DNA from 3 places in the Limnohabitans sp. TEGF003 genome. Region 1 is predicted to be linked to each of the others. Evidence: predicted binding sites of a transcription regulator. Region 1 holds the regulator's gene; each other region holds the start of a gene.
The links. The regulator sigma-54, encoded in region 1, starts transcription at its own class of promoters, with help from an activator protein. The targets are predictions, from matches to a motif close to TGGCANGNAANCTGCTTT.

Region 1 (5,756 bases):
CGATTCTTTGAGGCGCATTTTGCTGGGCAGCTTCAGGTCGGGCGTGAGCATCCAGGCGCTCCAGCCGCTGTAGTTTTTCTTCCAGTGGCTGGCCAGTTGGGCAAAGAAGTCGCCGCCGTCGTCGGTCTGGGCGGTTTCGCGGTGGTGGCTGGGGGCGGCAGCACGGGTGCTTGAACGCGCATCGGCCAGTGCGCCCGGCTGGAAGCTGTCGCGCCCGCGCCCGGCCACACCCGCTGCGGCAATGCGCTCGCCATAAGGCGGGTTGAGCAGCATGACGCCGGGCGTCTCGCTGGGCGGCATGCGTTGCAGCGCATCCCCGCCCCGGAACTCGATCACACCTGACACGCCTGCGCGTTCTGCGTTGCGCTCGGCAAAGTCAACCATGCGGAAGGCCACATCGCTGCCAAAAACCGGCGCTGTGGGTTCGTGTTCGTGGTCGCGGGCTTCTTCGATCAGGCCTTGCCAGACGTGGTTCTGGAAGGGCAGCAATTTCTCGAAGCCAAAGCGGCGCTGCAAACCAGGCGCGATGCCGCAGGCGATTTGCGCCGCTTCGATCGGGATGGTGCCGCTGCCGCAGCAGGGGTCGTACAGGGGCACGGTGGCGTCCCAGCCACTGGCCGCGATCATGGCGGCGGCCAGGGTTTCCTTCAAAGGCGCGTCGCCCTTGTCGGTGCGCCAGCCGCGCTTGAACAGTGGCTCGCCCGAGGTGTCGATGTAGAGCGTGGCCGTTTCGGGTGTCAGGTGTGCGTAGATGCGCACGTCGGGCCAGCTGGTGTCCACGCTGGGGCGCTCGCCGCGTTTGGCGCGAAAACGGTCGGCTACTGCGTCCTTGATTTTGAGCGCGGCAAAGTTCAGGCTGTTGAGCGGGCTGTGCTGCGCGGTGATGTCGATCTTGAAGGTCTGTTTGGGCGTGAACCAGATTTCCCAGGCCACTTCGCTGGCGGCGTTGTACAGGTCGTTTTCGTTGCGGTAGTCGGTGACCGACAGCTGTACCAGCACGCGCTGGGTCAGGCGGCTGTGCAGGTTGATGCGCATGGCGTCGCGCCACGAGGCGCGGGCCATCACGCCGCCACGGCCCGTGAGCAGGTCGTGGCCCGTCAGACCCGTGATGGCGTGCACCTCGTCGGCCAAAAAGCCCTCAACGCCCGCGGCGCAAGGCATGAACAGGTTCAATGAATTCACTCAAATACTCTCAAAGGGTTTTGCGCAGGTTGGCGGGCGCGATCTTCAGGGCTTCGCGGTACTTGGCCACCGTGCGGCGGGCGCAGTCGATGCCTTGCTCTTTCAGCATCTCGGAAATCTGGTTGTCCGACAGCGGTTTGGTGGGTTTTTCGGCGGCGACAAACTGCTTGATGAGCGCCCGCACGGCGGTGCTCGATGCAGCGCTGCCGCTGTCGGTGCCCAGGCCCGAGCCGAAGAAATACTTCAGCTCAAACGTGCCTTGCGGCGTGGCCATGTATTTGGCCGTGGTCACGCGGCTGATGGTGGACTCGTGCATGCCCAGCTCGTCGGCGATCTCGCGCAGCACCAGCGGGCGCATGGCCAGCTCGCCGTGTGTGAGGAAGTTTTTCTGCCGCTCCACGATGGCGGTGGACACGCGCAAGATGGTGTCAAAGCGCTGCTGGATGTTCTTGATGAACCAGCGCGCTTCTTGCAGGCGCTGCTGCAGGCCTGCATGGTTGTCGCCTTTGCCGCCGCGCAGGGCGTTGGCATAGATGTCGTGCACGCGCAGCTTGGGCATCACGTCGGGGTTGAGCTGGATGCGGAATTTGGGCGTGGCCGTCTTGCTGGTGTTCACCACCAGCACGTCGGGGATGATGATGTTTTGCTCGGCCTGCACAAAGGGGCGGCCGGGTTTGGGTTCAAGCCGGGCGATGAAGGCGATGGCGGCTTTGACCACGGCTTCGCTCAGGCCACAGGCCACCGCCAGCCGTTTGAAGTCGCGCTTGGCCAGCATTTCCAGAGGTTGGGCGCAGATGGCCAGCGCCGCTTGTGCCACTTCGTCGTTTGGGTCGTCTTGCAGCCAGGCCTTGATCTGGATGCGCAGGCACTCGGCCAGGTCGCGTGCGCCCACGCCCACGGGTTCGAGCGACTGCAGCAAACCCAGCGCCACGGTGAAACGGTGCACCAGTTCGTCGATCTGTTCGTAGTCGTCTGTGCCTGCCAAGCTGGCCGCTAGTTCGGGCAGGGTGTCGGTCAGGTAGCCGTCGTCGCTGAGCGATTCGATCAGAAAGCGCAGCGCGGCACGGTCCACTTCGGACAGGCGCAGCGACAGCGCCTGACGGTGCAAAAAGTCGGTCAGCGAGCCGCTGCTGCGGGCCAGGTCGATGGCGTCGGCGGTTTCTTCGCCGTTGTTTTGGCGCGGTGCGGCGTCGCCACCCCATTCGCTGTCGTCGGGTCGCATGTCCACGCTGCCGTCGCCGTCCCAGCTTTCGGCCACATCGGTCACGGCTTCGTCGCGGGTTTCGCTGGCGCTGTCGTCGCTGCTGCTCGTTGTGCTGGCGCTTTCGCTGACCCGGTCGCCCAAACTGACATGGGTGTCGGCCTGGTCCAGGCCAAAGGCCTCGGCAGTTGCTTCTTCTTCGGCGCGTTCCAGAAAGGGGTTGTCGTCCAGCATCTGATCGACCTCTTGTGACAGCTCCAGGGTGGACAGCTGCAGCAGGCGAATCGATTGTTGCAACTGGGGCGTGAGCGCCAGGTGCTGGGACATGCGAAGCGACAGGCCGGGCTTCATGGCTGCGCTTTCAAATCGAGAACGGGCTGGGTGTGCATCACATCCTGAAGTGTTCGCCCAGGTACACCCGGCGCACATCGGCGTTGGTCACGATCTCGTCGGGCGTGCCTTCGGCCAGCACACGGCCTTCGCTGATGATGTAGGCGTGGTCGCAAATGCCCAGCGTCTCGCGCACGTTATGGTCGGTGATCAGCACACCGATACCCCGCTGCTTGAGGAAGGCAATGATGCGCTGGATCTCGATCACCGCGATCGGGTCGATGCCGGCAAAAGGCTCGTCCAGCAAAATGAAGCGCGGGTCGGTGGCCAAGGCGCGGGCAATCTCCACGCGGCGGCGCTCACCACCGGACAGCGCCACCGCAGGCGAGTCGCGCAGGTGGTCCACCCGCAAATCGTTCAGCAATTCGGTCAGGCGTTTTTCGATGTCGGTAGACGACAAGCCCCGACCTTGTGCATCGGTTTGCAGCTCCAAAATGGCGCGCACATTCTCGGCCACCGTCAACTTGCGGAAGATGGACGCCTCTTGCGGCAAATACGACAAGCCCATGCGCGAGCGCTTGTGGATGGGCATGCGGGTGACGTCTTCGCCGTCGATCAGGATCTGCCCACCATCGGCCCGCACCAGGCCCACGATCATGTAAAACGAGGTGGTTTTGCCCGCGCCGTTGGGGCCCAGCAGACCGACGACTTCGCCTTTGTCCACTTGCACCGACACGTCATGCACCACCTTGCGGCTGCCATAGGCTTTTTGCAGGTGGTGGGCTTCCAGTCGGCTGGTGAGCACAGCTTCGCTCATGGCTTGCTGCTTTCAGCCGTGCCGGGGCTGACCCGCAGGGCCGGAATGGCCGGGCTGGGCGCAGGTGGCGTGGTGGCCGGATTGGTTTTCCGGGGGGTCAGCACCGCACGCACGCGTTGGTCGCGCGGGTCGGTGGCTTTGGTGCCTGCAGCGGGGCGGTCCACCGTCATCACTTCGGTGGTGTTGTTGAACACGATTTTCTGGCCGTTGATCTGATCGGCCAACACCGTGCCACGCAAGATGCGCACTTCGGCCCGCTGGATCAAGGTGACCACGTCGGCCTTGCTGTCGTAGATGGCCATTTCGCCTTCACCCTCGGTGAATTCGTCCACGCCTTCGCGCTTTTGGCGAAAAAACACCCGCTCATTCGGGGCGGCCCAAACGTGGGCGATTTGCTGGCCTTCCTTGTCTTGCTGCACCTCCATGCGGGCGCCACGCAGCACCATCGTGCCTTTGAAGGCCACCACCTGGCCTGTGAAGATGGTGAGCAATTTGTTCTCGTCGTGGCGCATGGCATCCGCCTCGATCAGCATGGGTTTGTCGCGGTCGGCCTTTTCGGCCCAGGCGGGCATGCCGAACAAACCCAGCCCTGAGGCAAGGAGGCCGATGGTGCGGAGAATTTTCATTGAGGGCATGAATCTTGCTGGTGACGAATTTTGATTGTAGGCGCAAGCCAGGCTGTATCGGCGGCGCAGGCATGCCTGTGGCGTAAAAAAACCCGCACTGGCCTGGGCCGGGCGGGCTCTGCGTTGGGCCACCCCCCTCGGGGCTGCACGCAGGGTTTTATTTTTTCGCGGTCGGGGCGCTGGCCGGGCTGGTGCGCGACTGGGCAATCAGGGATTCCGCGACTTTCAGGGCGCGGTCCATGCTGCCCGCCAGGGTGCCATCGATGTAGTAACGGCCTGCCACGCCCAAAGAAGGCACGCCTTCGACCTTGTATTCGTTTTGCAGCTGCACCGCCCGCTTGAGTTTGGTGGCCACACCAAAGGATTTGTAGATGTCGTTGAACTTGGCTTTGTCCACGCCTTGCTTCTCGGCCCAGGCCAGCACGCTGGCGTCGGTGTTGAGCATCAACTTCTCCACATGGATCGCGGCAAACACCTTGGGGTGGAGCGTTTCCATCAGGTTCATGGCCTCGATCGTGAAAAACAGGCGCTGCTGAGGGGCAAAGTCATCACGGAAGGACACGGGGATGCGGCGCACCACCACGTCTTTCGGGGCGTTTTTCACCCATTGGGCAAAGCCGGGCTCAAAGGCGTTGCAGTGCGGGCAGCTGTACCAGAAGAACTCGATGACCTCGATCTTGCCCGCGCCGGCTTCGGTGGCGACGGCACGGTCCAGCGTCAGAAAGTCCTTGCCGGATTTGAACAGGGCGGCCTGAGCCCAGGCCACAGGTGCGCTCAGCCAGGCGCTGGCGCTCAGCAAGGCGGAAGAGAAGAGACGGCGTTTCATGGACATGCTCCAAATAAGGGGGCGGGTTCAGCGCTGAACCCGGACCAGGGTGTTTTCAATGCCGCTGCCTTCCAGGCGGGCGCGGATGCGTTCGGCGGCGGCTTTGTCTGCAAAGGGCCCCAAGCGTACGCGATACACCGTGCGTCCGGCTTGATCCCGCTCAGAAACCTTGGCGTCCAGACCCATTAAGGCCAGCTTGGCTTTTTGGGCGTCGGCATCGCTGCTGGTTCGGTAGGCCCCCACCTGGATCACGTAGTCAAAGGGGTCGGCCGCATTGGCGGGCGTGGCAGGGGTGCTCAAACCGGATTTGGACTTGGCCAAATCGCCCAGCGGATCGGCGGTGACAGCTGGGCGTGGTTCGGATTTGGGTGCTTCTGCGGCGCTTTTGCCCGCGGTGCCCGAAGCGGATTTGTCGGTGGCCGCGTCAGCCGCAGGTGCACTGGGCGCGGCAGGGGCTTCGGCGGGTGGCTTGGGCTGGAACACGCTGTTCGGGTTCCAGTCCTTGTTCTTTTCGGTTTCCTGCACGTCCTGGTCGGTGCTGCGGGTCTGGTTTTTGTTGGAAAACGGCGTGGGCACCTTGGTCACATAAATGGCCACGGCCAAAGCCACGGCCAGACCCAGCACCAGGCCGATGATGAAGCCCAGAAAAGTACCGCCGCGTTGGCTGTGGAGTTGCATGATCCGTCCCATCACATTTTTTGCGGGGCCGACACGCCCAGCACTTTCAGGCCGTTGCGCAGCACCTGCGCGGTGGCGGCCACCAGGGCCAGACGC
Region 2 (5,756 bases), 660 kb from region 1:
GCGCCAGGACCCCGACTACCGCCTGGCCGATTTCTCGGTCAAATCCTTCAATGCCAGCGGGCGCATGACCCGTGAGGTCATTGGCGACAAGGCCCAGCACTATCCGGCCACCGAGGCCTTGCACATTGACCGGGTTCGCATTTATGCCGAAAGCGACAGCGGTGCCAAGATGAACGCCCGCGCCGAGCAGGGCATCGCCACCGACGATGGCAAGCAAGTCACCCTGATCGGCAACGCCTACGCCATCAAACACCCGCAAGAAACCCGCCCTCAAATTGAACTGCAGGGAGAGCGCCTGGTTGCCCTGCCCGACGAAGACCGCGTGGTGTCTGCCGACCCGGTGCAAATCACCCGTGACCGCGATGTCTTCACGGGCAACACCATGGACTTCAACAGCAACACGGGCGAGCACGTGTTGCAAGGGCGGGTGCGCGGCACCTTGGCGCCCAAGCCACGCAAAACACCGTAACGGACGCCAGAGGCCAAGGGGCGGCGAACCCCACAAACGACAAAGCCCTGCAATGCAGGGCTCTGTGAAGATTCAAGGGCCTGTCAGCTGACAGGCCAGTGCGTGAATCAATAACCGCCGCCGTAGCCGCCGCCACCGCCTTCACGGCGACCGCCACCACCGCGTGGGCCGGCACCGTAGGGGCTGCGGAAACCACCGCCGCCGCCTTCGCCACCACCGTAACCGCCGCCGCCTTCGCGACGACCGCCGCCGTAGCCGCCGCCACCGCCTTCACGGCCGCCACCAAAACCGCCGCCGCCTTCGCGACCGCCGCCGTAGCCGCCACCACCTTCACGGCGACCACCGCCGTAACCGCCACCACCACCGAAGCCACCGCCGCCAGTGCGGGGAGGACGGGCTTCCATGGGACGGGCTTCGTTCACCACCACGTTGCGGCCGCCCAGGGGCTGACCGTTCATGCCGTTGATCGCTGCTTGTGCTTCGTCATCGCTGCCCATTTCCACAAAGCCGAAGCCTTTGGAGCGGCCAGTGTCACGTTCCATCATGACTTTGGCGCTGGTCACAGCACCGAATTCACCGAAGGCTTGTTCCAGATCGCCGTCGCGAACCGAGTAAGGCAGGTTGCCGACGTAAAGTTTGTTGCCCATGAAAGGGACTCCTCAAAACACAGAGATAAAAGCGATGGAGCTCCGAAAACGCATTCAACAAACCTGAAAACATCGGAAGGAAAGCGAAACTGATCTGGTCACCGCAAACATGACTTCGCTGCTTCTGACAGTGAAGTCCGGCAATTATGAGTGATAAAACAAAAAAAAACGCAAGGGGTAATCCCCCGAAGCCGCGCAGAATGTGGTCTGCCGCACCAATCTGTTGTTTTACCAACTCACTTCACGGTCCGGTGTGGCGCTGATTTTGTGGACACTCAAATCAGCACCGTCGTACTCTTCTTCCGGGCTGAGTTTCAGGCCCAACGTCCATTTCAGGACACCATAGACCAGCACCCCGCCCAGCAAAGCCCAAGCCACGCCCAGCGCAGTACCGATCCATTGCGCCATGAGGTTGACGCCGCCCAATCCACCCAGACCGGTGGCACCAAAAATGCCAGCAGCAATCCCGCCCCAGGCACCGCAAATGCCATGCAAGGGCCAGACGCCCAGCACATCGTCGATCTTCCATTTGTTCTGGGTCAGGGTGAACATCACCACAAACAGGGCACCCGCCACCGCGCCAGTGACCAAAGCACCAAACGGGTGCATCAGGTCAGAGCCCGCACACACCGCCACCAAACCCGCCAAAGGGCCGTTGTGCACAAAGCCGGGGTCGTTCTTGCCCAGCAACAAAGCCGCCAAAGTGCCGCCCACCATCGCCATCAGGGAGTTGACCGCCACCAGACCCGAAATCTTGTCCAAGGTCTGGGCACTCATCACATTGAAGCCGAACCAGCCAACGATCAGAATCCACGAGCCCAAAGCCAGAAACGGGATGCTCGACGGCGGGTGAGCCGAGACCTGACCGTCCTTGCGGTAGCGGTTGTAGCGGGCACCGAGCAAGACCACCGCGGGCAAAGCGATCCAGCCGCCCATGGCGTGGACCACCACCGAGCCCGCAAAGTCATGGAACTCATCGCCCGTCAGCGCCTTGATCCAGGCCTGCACGCCAAAGTGCTGGTTCCAGGCGATGCCCTCGAAAAAGGGGTAAACAAAGCCCACGATCACGGCGGTCGCGATCAGCTGGGGCCAGAACTTGGCCCGCTCGGCAATCCCGCCCGAAATGATGGCGGGAATGGCGGCAGCGAAGGTCAGCAGAAAGAAGAACTTGACCAGGTCATAACCGTTCTTGGCGGCCAGCTGCTCGGCTCCGACAAAAAAGGTGGTGCCGTAGGCCACGCTGTAACCCACCACAAAATAAACCACCGTGGAGACCGAAAAATCCACCAGGATCTTCACCAGCGCATTGACCTGGTTCTTTTTGCGGACGGTGCCCAGCTCCAAAAAGGCAAAACCGGCGTGCATGGCCAGCACCATGATGCCGCCCAACAAAATAAATAGCGCATCCGCGCCCTGTTTCAGTGCTTCCATGACCGTCTCTTGAGGATTTTTGAATTGATTTGGTGCATAAAGGGCTCAAAAACCCTCGGCGCACCAAACAAAAGCAAGAAATAGGCCCAAATTGATGCGCATCAAACCAGCACCTTCAGGTCACTCACGTAAGATTCTTCTTTTTTGAATTCCGCGCGGCACATTCACATGGAAGCATTCCTCGTCTCCACCGGCATCGTGGCCCTGGCTGAAATGGGCGACAAAACCCAACTGTTGTCGCTGGTGCTGGCCGCCCGTTTTCGCAAACCTTGGCCCATCGTGCTGGGCATTCTGGTGGCCACGCTGGCCAACCATGGCCTGGCCGGGGCCGTGGGCAGCTGGGTCACCACCATGATGGGCCCCGATGTGCTGCGCTGGGTGCTGGGCGCGTCCTTCATCGCCATGGCGGTGTGGATGCTGATCCCCGACAAGCTGGACGACGAAGAGGGCGACAGCGCCCCGCGCATGGGGGTGTTCGTGACCACGGTGGTGGCGTTCTTTCTGGCCGAGATGGGCGACAAGACGCAGATCGCCACCGTCATGCTGGCCGCCCAATACAACGCCTGGTTCGCCGTGGTGGCCGGCACCACGCTGGGCATGATGCTGGCCAACGCCCCGGTGGTGTGGCTGGGCGACGCCATCACCAAACGCGTGCCGCTGCGCCTGGTGCACCTGATCTCGGCGGGCATTTTTGCCGTGTTGGGCGTGATTGCTTTATCGGGCTGGGGCGCCTGAGCGCAGGTTTCTGCCGGCGCAGGCCTCAAGCCGAAGGCTGGCGCTTGTAAATGACGTGGTAAACCCCAGCCACCAGCACCGCGCCGCCCAGAAGATTGCCCAGAATCACCGGCAGCCAATTGCCCAGCATGCCGCCCCAGGTGACGGCGGGGTAGCCCGTCAGGCCGCTTTGCTGCAACAGCATGGCCAGCGGCATCAGGTACATGTTGGCGATGCTGTGTTCAAAGCCCGCCGCCACAAAGGCCATCACCGGCAGCGCCACGGCCACCGCTTTGTCGGTCACGCTGCGCCCGGCCATGGCCATCCACACGGCCATGCACACCAGCACATTGCACAGCACCCCGCGCAGCAAGGCCGTGACAAAGGGCAACTCCTGCTTGGCCACAGCGATCTGCACCACCTTCTGGCCAATCGCGCCGCCGTTCAGGCTGGCGTGGCCGCTGGCGAACACCAGCAGCGCCAGACCGGCCGCGCCGACAAAATTGGCCAGGCACACAATGACCCAGTTGCGCAGCACCTGTGCCGTGCTGACCCGGCCATCGGCCCAGGCCATGACGATCAGGTTGTTGCCGGTGAACAGCTCGGCCCCGGCCACCACCACCATCAGCAAACCCATGGCAAACACCAGTCCGCCCAGCACGGCACTGGTGGCAAAACCCAGCGTCGGGTCGGACTTGACCAGCACAAACAGCATGGCCCCCAGCCCGATGAAGGCGCCAGCCAGCACCCCGAGCAAAGCCAGCGGGAGCACCGCCATGCGGGCCTTGGCTTCGCCCACCGACTCGATGCGGCGGGCGATTTCGACGGGACTGTAGGCGTCCGAGCCATAAAGTTCTGACATGTGTGCTCCTGATGCATGCTTCTGACGGGGGCTTGATCTTCGCCCTTATACTTGCTTCATACGCCGATTTGAACCCGATTGCGGGCGCCGGAACCCCTGGTTTCGAAATTCAGCTAAATGGCGTGTGTTTCAACCCACTGAAGCCCGGCCCAGCTGACTGCGAAGCCGGGTTTTGTTTTTTGTACACCTGAACACATTCGATGCTGATCGCCGAATCCCAAAGCATGCTGTTTGAAGCCCCTTTGCCTTTGCAAAGCGGTGCGTCCATCCGTGGCTATTCGCTGAGCTACGAAACCTACGGCACGCTCAACGCCGACAAGTCCAACGCGGTGCTGATCTGCCACGCGCTCAACGCCTCGCACCATGTGGCGGGCGTGTACGCCGACCAACCCCACAATGTGGGCTGGTGGGACAACATGATCGGCCCCGGCAAGTCCCTGGACACCGACCGCTTTTTTGTGATCGGCGTGAACAACCTGGGTTCGTGCTTTGGCTCCACCGGCCCCATGCACATCAACCCCGACACCGGGCGCGTGTATGGCGCGGATTTCCCGGTGGTCACCGTCGAAGACTGGGTCAACGCCCAGGCCCGTTTGCTCGACGCCTTGGGCATTGAACAACTGGCCGCCGTGATGGGCGGCAGTCTGGGCGGCATGCAGGCGCTGAGCTGGACGCTGCAATACCCCGAGCGCATGAAGCACGCGGTGGTGGTGGCCAGCGCCCCCAACCTGAACGCCGAAAACATCGCATTCAACGAGGTGGCCCGCCGCGCCATCGTGACCGACCCGGATTTTCATGCCGGGCACTTTTACGAACACGGCGTGGTGCCCAAGCGCGGTCTGCGCATCGCCCGCATGATCGGCCACATCACGTACCTGAGCGACGACGTGATGAACGAAAAGTTTGGCCGCGAGCTGCGTGCGGCGGTGACGCACAACGCCACCGGCTACAAATACTCCACACAGGAAGTGGAGTTCCAAATCGAAAGCTACCTGCGCTACCAGGGCGACAAATTCAGCGAGTACTTTGACGCCAACACCTATTTGCTGATCACCCGGGCGCTCGATTACTTTGACCCGGCCCGCGCCTTTGGCGGCGATTTGTCGCAGGCTTTTGCCCGTGCCCGCTGCAAATTTTTGCTGGTCAGCTTTACCACCGACTGGCGCTTCTCGCCCGCCCGCAGCCGCGAGATGGTCAAGGCCCTGCTCGACAACCGCCGCGACGTGAGCTATGCCGAAATCGACGCACCCCACGGACACGACGCCTTTTTGCTCGACGATGCGCGTTACCTGAATGTGGTGCGCTCTTACTTTGACAACATGGCGAAGACTTTGAACGAAGGAGGTGCAGCATGAGCGACCCCCTGATCATGCAAGCCATTGCGCGGCTGGTACCGCACGGCGCCCGCGTGCTCGATTTGGGCTGCGGCGATGGCGCTTTGCTGGCCCACCTGCAACAACACAATGCTTGCACCGGCTACGGCGTGGAGCTGGACGACGCCAATGTGCACGCCTGCGTACAGCGCGGCGTGAACGTGATCCAGCTCAACCTGGACGAAGGCCTGAGCCTGTTTGCCGACCAATCGTTTGACGTGGTGCTGCAAATCGACACCCTGCAACACCTGCGCAACGCC
Region 3 (5,756 bases), 330 kb from region 1:
GCTTTGAGCGGCACAACGGCCCGATGATGTTCGACGCCATCGTGGCCACTTGCATGAAGCACGGTTTCAGCCCGCAAATTTTCAGCGCCCGCCAGATGCACACCATCGTCAGCATGGTCAGCGGCGGCTTGGGCGTGGCGCTGGTGCCAGCCTGTGTGCAGGCGCTGCAACGCCAAGGTGTGGTCTACCGACCCCTGCGCGGCGACAAACCCCTGGTGGCCACCGAAGCCGTCTGGCGGTCATCCGACCAGTCCCCCGTTTTGCAAGCCTTCCGGCAGATGCTGCCCAAGGTCAAATAGGGCCCGCCCAAAAAACAGCCCGCAGGGCCGAAGCGTTGCGGGCTGAAGACACGATGAACAAAGGGTGGCTTGCGCCACCCTTTGCCATGAGGTTTGCCTTGACCGGCTTTAGCCGTGGTAGGCCGACTCACCGTGCGAAGAGATGTCCAGACCTTCGCGCTCTTCTTCTTCCGTGACACGCAGACCGATGGTCAAGTCCACGATCTTGAAGGCGACCACCGAGACCACACCCGACCAGACGATGGTCAGCAGCACAGCCTTGGCCTGTGTCCAGACCTGAGCGGCGATGGAGTAAGCGTCTGGCGTGACCATGGCCACGGTGACCCAGTCACCCACGGCGCTCGGGCCACCCAAGGCGGGCGAGTTGAACACGCCGGTCAGCAAGGCACCGACGATACCGCCCACACCGTGCACACCGAACACGTCCAGCGAGTCGTCTGCACCCAGCATCTTCTTCAGGCCGTTCACACCCCACAGGCAAGCAAAACCTGCCACGATGCCGATCACCAGACCACCGCCGAGGCCGACGTTGCCTGCGGCGGGCGTGATGGCGACCAGGCCGGCCACTGCACCCGAAGCGGCACCCAGCATGGAGGCTTTGCCGCGCATCAGGGCTTCACCCACGCACCAGGCCAGCACCGCACCGGCTGTGGCGACCAAGGTGTTGATGAAGGCCAGGGCTGCGAAACCGTTGGCTTCCAGCGCCGAGCCGGCGTTGAAACCAAACCAGCCCACCCACAGCAAGGACGCGCCCACCATGGTCAAAGTCAGGCTGTGCGGCGCCATGGCTTCACGGCCATAACCGATGCGCTTGCCCACCATGAAGGCACCCACCAGACCCGCCACAGCGGCGTTGATGTGCACCACCGTGCCGCCTGCGAAGTCCAGTGCACCCCACTGCCAGATCAGGCCGGCCTTGCTGGTCATTTCGTCGGCCACTTCCTTGGCGGTGTAGGCGTCAGGGCCCATCCAGAACCAGACCATGTGCGCCACAGGCAGGTAGCTGAAGGTGAACCACAGCACCATGAAAGCGAGCACGGCAGAGAACTTGATGCGCTCGGCGAATGCGCCGACGATCAGCGCACAGGTGATGCCTGCGAAGGTGGCCTGGAAAGCGGCAAACGAGATCTCGGGAATGACCACGCCCTTGCTGAAGGTGGCCGCGTTGGCAAAGGTGCCGCCCACGTTGTCCCAGATGCCTTTCATGAACAGGCGGTCAAAGCCCCCAATGAAGGCGTTGCCCTCGGTGAAGGCCAGGCTGTAGCCGTAGATGAACCACAGCACGGTGATCATCGAGAAAGTGACCACGACCTGCATCAACACCGACAGCATGTTCTTGCTGCGCACCAAGCCACCGTAGAACAGGGCCAGGCCCGGAATGACCATCAGGATCACGAGGATGGTGGACACCATCATCCAGGCGATGTCGCCCTTGTTGGGCACGGGTGCGGGTGCGGTTTCGGCTGCAGCGGGGGCCGCAGCAGCAGGTGCTGCAGGGGCGGGTGCTGCGTCCGGTTTGGCTTCAGCCGCTGGTGCCGTCACGGCAGCAGGGGCAGTGGTTTGTGCGGTGGCGACAGACGCCGTGCCGAACACACCAAGACCCAGACTCAGGCCCAAGGCCAGGGTAGCGAGTAGTTTTTTCATTTATCGACTCTCTTTCTTGTCCATCAAAGGGCTTCTGCGCCGGTTTCACCGGTGCGGATGCGAACCACTTGCTCGAGGTCGTACACGAAGATCTTGCCGTCGCCGATCTTGCCGGTGCGGGCACCGGACTCGATGGCTTCGATCACACGCTCGACCAGTTCGTCCGAGACAGCGGCTTCGATCTTCACTTTGGGCAAAAAGTCGACCACGTATTCCGCGCCGCGGTACAGCTCGGTGTGGCCTTTTTGACGACCGAAGCCTTTGACTTCGGTCACGGTGATGCCCTGCACTCCGATGCCCGAAAGTGCTTCACGCACCTCGTCCAGCTTGAAGGGTTTGATGATGGCGGTCACCAGTTTCATGTTGGCTCCTTGTGTGTTTTTGTGGGGCTTAGAAGGCGTACTTCAGGCCGACTGTCACTCCAGACTTGCCGTTGAATTTATCTTTGAGTGTGTAGAACACCTTGTCTGCGTCAGTGCCCACCAAAGCAGCGCTGGCTGTCAAGCCATTACCCAAATCTTTGGAGAGTGTCAGGGCGTAATCGGTGTATGTCCCGGCGTCATTGTTTTTGACCATTTGATGACCCACATGCGGCACCAAAGTAAAACCATTGCCCAGATCAAAAGCAGCGCTCAAGTCAAGGTAATAGCTGTTTTTGCTGTTAGGGGTACCAAACACGTTGGTCAACGAATGAGAGTACTTAGCAGTCACAACGCCAAACGTTGCCGCACCGTAAACCTCGCTGGTGTTGGCATTTGCGTAAAGCGGAACTTCACCAAGCTTGTTGCCCACGTATTCATAGCGCAAGAAACCAACGTCGTACGCAACAGCCCCCACAGTACCTTTGTAGCCACCATACAAGTCAAGTTCGACATTGCCTTTGGAAGCGCCAGAGTCTTTGATGAACTTGATCGTGGAACCCCAAGCGCCCACATAAAAACCACTCTTGTCGGCGTAATCCACACCACCTTGCAAAGCGGGCTGCAGACGGGACTGGGAAATGCCACGGTAACGGTAGTCGCTGGTCACGCCCACATTGAAGGACAGGCTGCTCTCGGGAGTCGCCGTCTGGGCTTGTGCCAAACCGCTCACAGAACCCAAAGCCAGAGCCATCAGGGAAGGAACGAGGATTTTTTTCATGGTGAACTCCAAAAAAGTGAAGAAAGGACAAGCACCTCATGCAGATAGCGTGCCAACTCACTTCAGACCCCATCACCAAGGGCATTTACCAGTGCATGCCCGCTCTGTGCGTGCTTGAATGGCATTCCAACAAGATCCGTGCGCATGATCTGCGTGCACGGACACACACCATGCACCAGCATGGGGCAGGGAGAGGATATGAGTCTCAGTTTGGTGCACAGCCGCGCATTGGTCGGCCTGCAAGCGCCCGCCGTCACCGTCGAGGTGCATCTGGCCAATGGTCTGCCCAGCTTCACCTTGGTGGGCTTGGCCGATGTCGAGGTCAAGGAAGCCCGCGAAAGGGTGCGTTCAGCCTTGCAAAACAGCGGGCTGGACTTTCCGCACAACAAACGCATCACCGTCAACCTGGCCCCGGCGGACTTGCCCAAAGACTCCGGGCGGCTGGACTTGCCGATTGCGCTGGGCATATTGGCCGCCAGCGGGCAGATCGACGCCAGCAAGCTGGAAGGCTACGAATTCGCGGGCGAGTTGTCGCTGTCGGGCGAACTGCGCCCGGTGCGTGGCGCCCTGGCCATGAGCCTGGTGCTGCGCCAGCAACACGTGCGCACCCGGCTGGTGTTGCCCCCAGGCAGCGCCGAAGAGGCCGCCCTCGCACCAGACGCCGAAGTCTTCCGGGCCCGGCATTTGCTCGACGTGGTGCAACAGTTCCTGCCACCCTCCAACGAGCCCCCGCCGGAGCCGGGCGAGGGCTGGGTGCGCATGGCGACCTCTGTGCCCCATGCACCACCACGCTACGCCGACCTGGCCGATGTGAAAGGCCAAGCCGGCGTGAAACGGGTGCTGGAAATCGCCGCCGCAGGAGGCCACTCGCTGCTCATGGTCGGCCCACCGGGCTCGGGCAAATCCATGCTGGCCCAGCGCTTTGCGGGTTTGCTGCCGCCCATGTCGATCGAAGACGCGCTGGAGTCGGCGGCGGTGGCCAGCCTGGCCGGGCGCTTCGATTTGGCCCGCTGGGCGCAACGCCCCACCGGCCAGCCGCACCATTCGGCCAGTGCCGTGGCTTTGGTCGGTGGGGGCTCGCCGCCCCGACCTGGAGAAATTTCACTGGCGCACCATGGGGTGCTGTTCCTGGACGAACTCCCGGAGTTTCCAAGAGCCGCTTTGGAAGCCCTGCGCGAACCGCTGGAGAGCGGCACGATCACCATCGCCCGGGCAGCGCGGCGGGCCGAGTTTCCAGCGCGTTTTCAGCTGGTCGCCGCCATGAACCCCTGCCCCTGCGGCTACCTGGGCAGCAGCACGCGGGCCTGCCGCTGCTCGCCCGACCAGGTCAGCCGCTACCAGGGCAAGCTCAGCGGGCCACTGCTCGACCGGATCGATTTGCACATCGAAGTGCCCAGCCTGAGTGCACAAGACCTGCTGAACGCCCCGCCCGGCGAAAGCACCAAGGCCATTGCGGCCCGCAGCCTGGCCGCCCGTGAACGGGCGCTGGCCCGGCAAGGCTGCGCCAACGCGGCGTTGCAAGGCCAGGCCATCGACACCCATTCACGTCTGGACGACAGCGCCACCAGCTTGCTGCAAAAGGCTGCCGCCAAGCTCGGCTGGAGCGGACGCAGCACCCACCGCAGCCTGAAAGTCGCCCGCACCATCGCTGATCTGGCCGGCAGCGACACCATTGCCGCCGCACACGTGGCCGAAGCGGTGCAGTACCGGCGGGTGCTCAAGGAATCCTGACGCGCAGCGCCGGTTACAACTGAAAACACCTCCACAGGGGCTTTGTCGGCACCGGCCTGACGGGCGCGTTAAGGTTGGACACACTCCTGGAGAGGCAAACGATGAAAAAGACTTTGGGTACTTTGGTGATGGCGCTGTCCCTGGGGGCCGTGAGCACACAGGCCTTGGCTGGGGGCCCCCACGGTCATGGCCATGGGCACCACCCACGCGCCTCTTCCGGCTACCACCAACGTTCATCCGACTGGTTGGGGCCACTGATCGTGTTGGGCATTGCCGGCGCCGCCATCAGCGCAGCGGCCAGTCAACCAAGCACCGCACCGCCGCCCCAGGTGACTTATGTGACACCCCCGGTCACCTACGTGCCACCGCCTCCGCCCGCGAGTGCCAGCTACTTTTGCAGCTCGGTGGGGCAGTTTTACCCGAACACCGCTTATTGCCCGGAGGGCTGGCAGCTGGTTTACCCCGTGCGCTGAGACAGACTGCACTGGCAGCGGTCATGACGGGCCGCGTGTTTGTCAAGGGTATGCTCTGACCCATGCATCCTCTGTACCGCAGCGTGGCGGCCTGAAGCACTTTCTGCCGTGCACCCACCGCGCCTGATTCCCTTCAGCTTCTGGCTGTCTTTGCCCCAGCTCATCACCTGGGGCAGTGTTTTCTACACCTTTTCCTTGCTCATGACGCCCCTGGAGGCCGAGCTGGGCATGGGCCGGGCCGAGTCTTCGCTGGCCTTCAGCCTGGCGTTGCTGGCCGAGGGCTTGATGGCTTATGCGGTCGGCCGCTGGATCGACGCCGGACACGAGCGTGTGGTGATGACGCTGGGGTCGGTTTGGGTGGGGCTGGGTTTGCTGGGGCACAGCGCAGTGACATCGGTGGCCGGGTTTTATGCCGCCTGGATCTGGCTGGGCCTGGGCATGGCCGCCACGCTCTACACCCCGGCATTTG

Region 2: the regulator sigma-54 is predicted to act here: its motif matches at 2,618-2,635, upstream of ACZ5RT_RS16055 (ammonium transporter).
Region 3: the regulator sigma-54 is predicted to act here: its motif matches at 3,121-3,138, upstream of ACZ5RT_RS14555 (TorF family putative porin).

What each region holds. Positions count from the first base shown of each region.
Region 1 is NZ_AP029225.1:2,714,316-2,720,071, reverse strand. It holds gene ACZ5RT_RS12880 (THUMP domain-containing class I SAM-dependent RNA methyltransferase) at 1-1,182, opposite strand, end outside; gene ACZ5RT_RS12875 (RNA polymerase factor sigma-54) at 1,193-2,734, opposite strand; gene lptB (LPS export ABC transporter ATP-binding protein) at 2,772-3,530, opposite strand; gene lptA (lipopolysaccharide transport periplasmic protein LptA) at 3,527-4,156, opposite strand; gene ACZ5RT_RS12860 (thiol:disulfide interchange protein DsbA/DsbL) at 4,314-4,982, opposite strand; gene ACZ5RT_RS12855 (SPOR domain-containing protein) at 5,010-5,660, opposite strand; gene argS (arginine--tRNA ligase) at 5,672-5,756, opposite strand, start outside.
Region 2 is NZ_AP029225.1:3,376,191-3,381,946, reverse strand. It holds gene lptC (LPS export ABC transporter periplasmic protein LptC) at 1-469, shown strand, start outside; gene ACZ5RT_RS16060 (RNA recognition motif domain-containing protein) at 577-1,116, opposite strand; gene ACZ5RT_RS16055 (ammonium transporter) at 1,345-2,547, opposite strand; gene ACZ5RT_RS16050 (TMEM165/GDT1 family protein) at 2,716-3,282, shown strand; gene ACZ5RT_RS16045 (formate/nitrite transporter family protein) at 3,308-4,123, opposite strand; gene metX (homoserine O-succinyltransferase MetX) at 4,324-5,478, shown strand; gene metW (methionine biosynthesis protein MetW) at 5,475-5,756, shown strand, end outside.
Region 3 is NZ_AP029225.1:3,048,425-3,054,180, forward strand. It holds gene ACZ5RT_RS14540 (LysR family transcriptional regulator) at 1-299, shown strand, start outside; gene ACZ5RT_RS14545 (ammonium transporter) at 408-1,943, opposite strand; gene glnK (P-II family nitrogen regulator) at 1,967-2,305, opposite strand; gene ACZ5RT_RS14555 (TorF family putative porin) at 2,334-3,083, opposite strand; gene ACZ5RT_RS14560 (YifB family Mg chelatase-like AAA ATPase) at 3,282-4,814, shown strand; gene ACZ5RT_RS14565 (hypothetical protein) at 4,916-5,287, shown strand; gene ACZ5RT_RS14570 (MFS transporter) at 5,396-5,756, shown strand, end outside.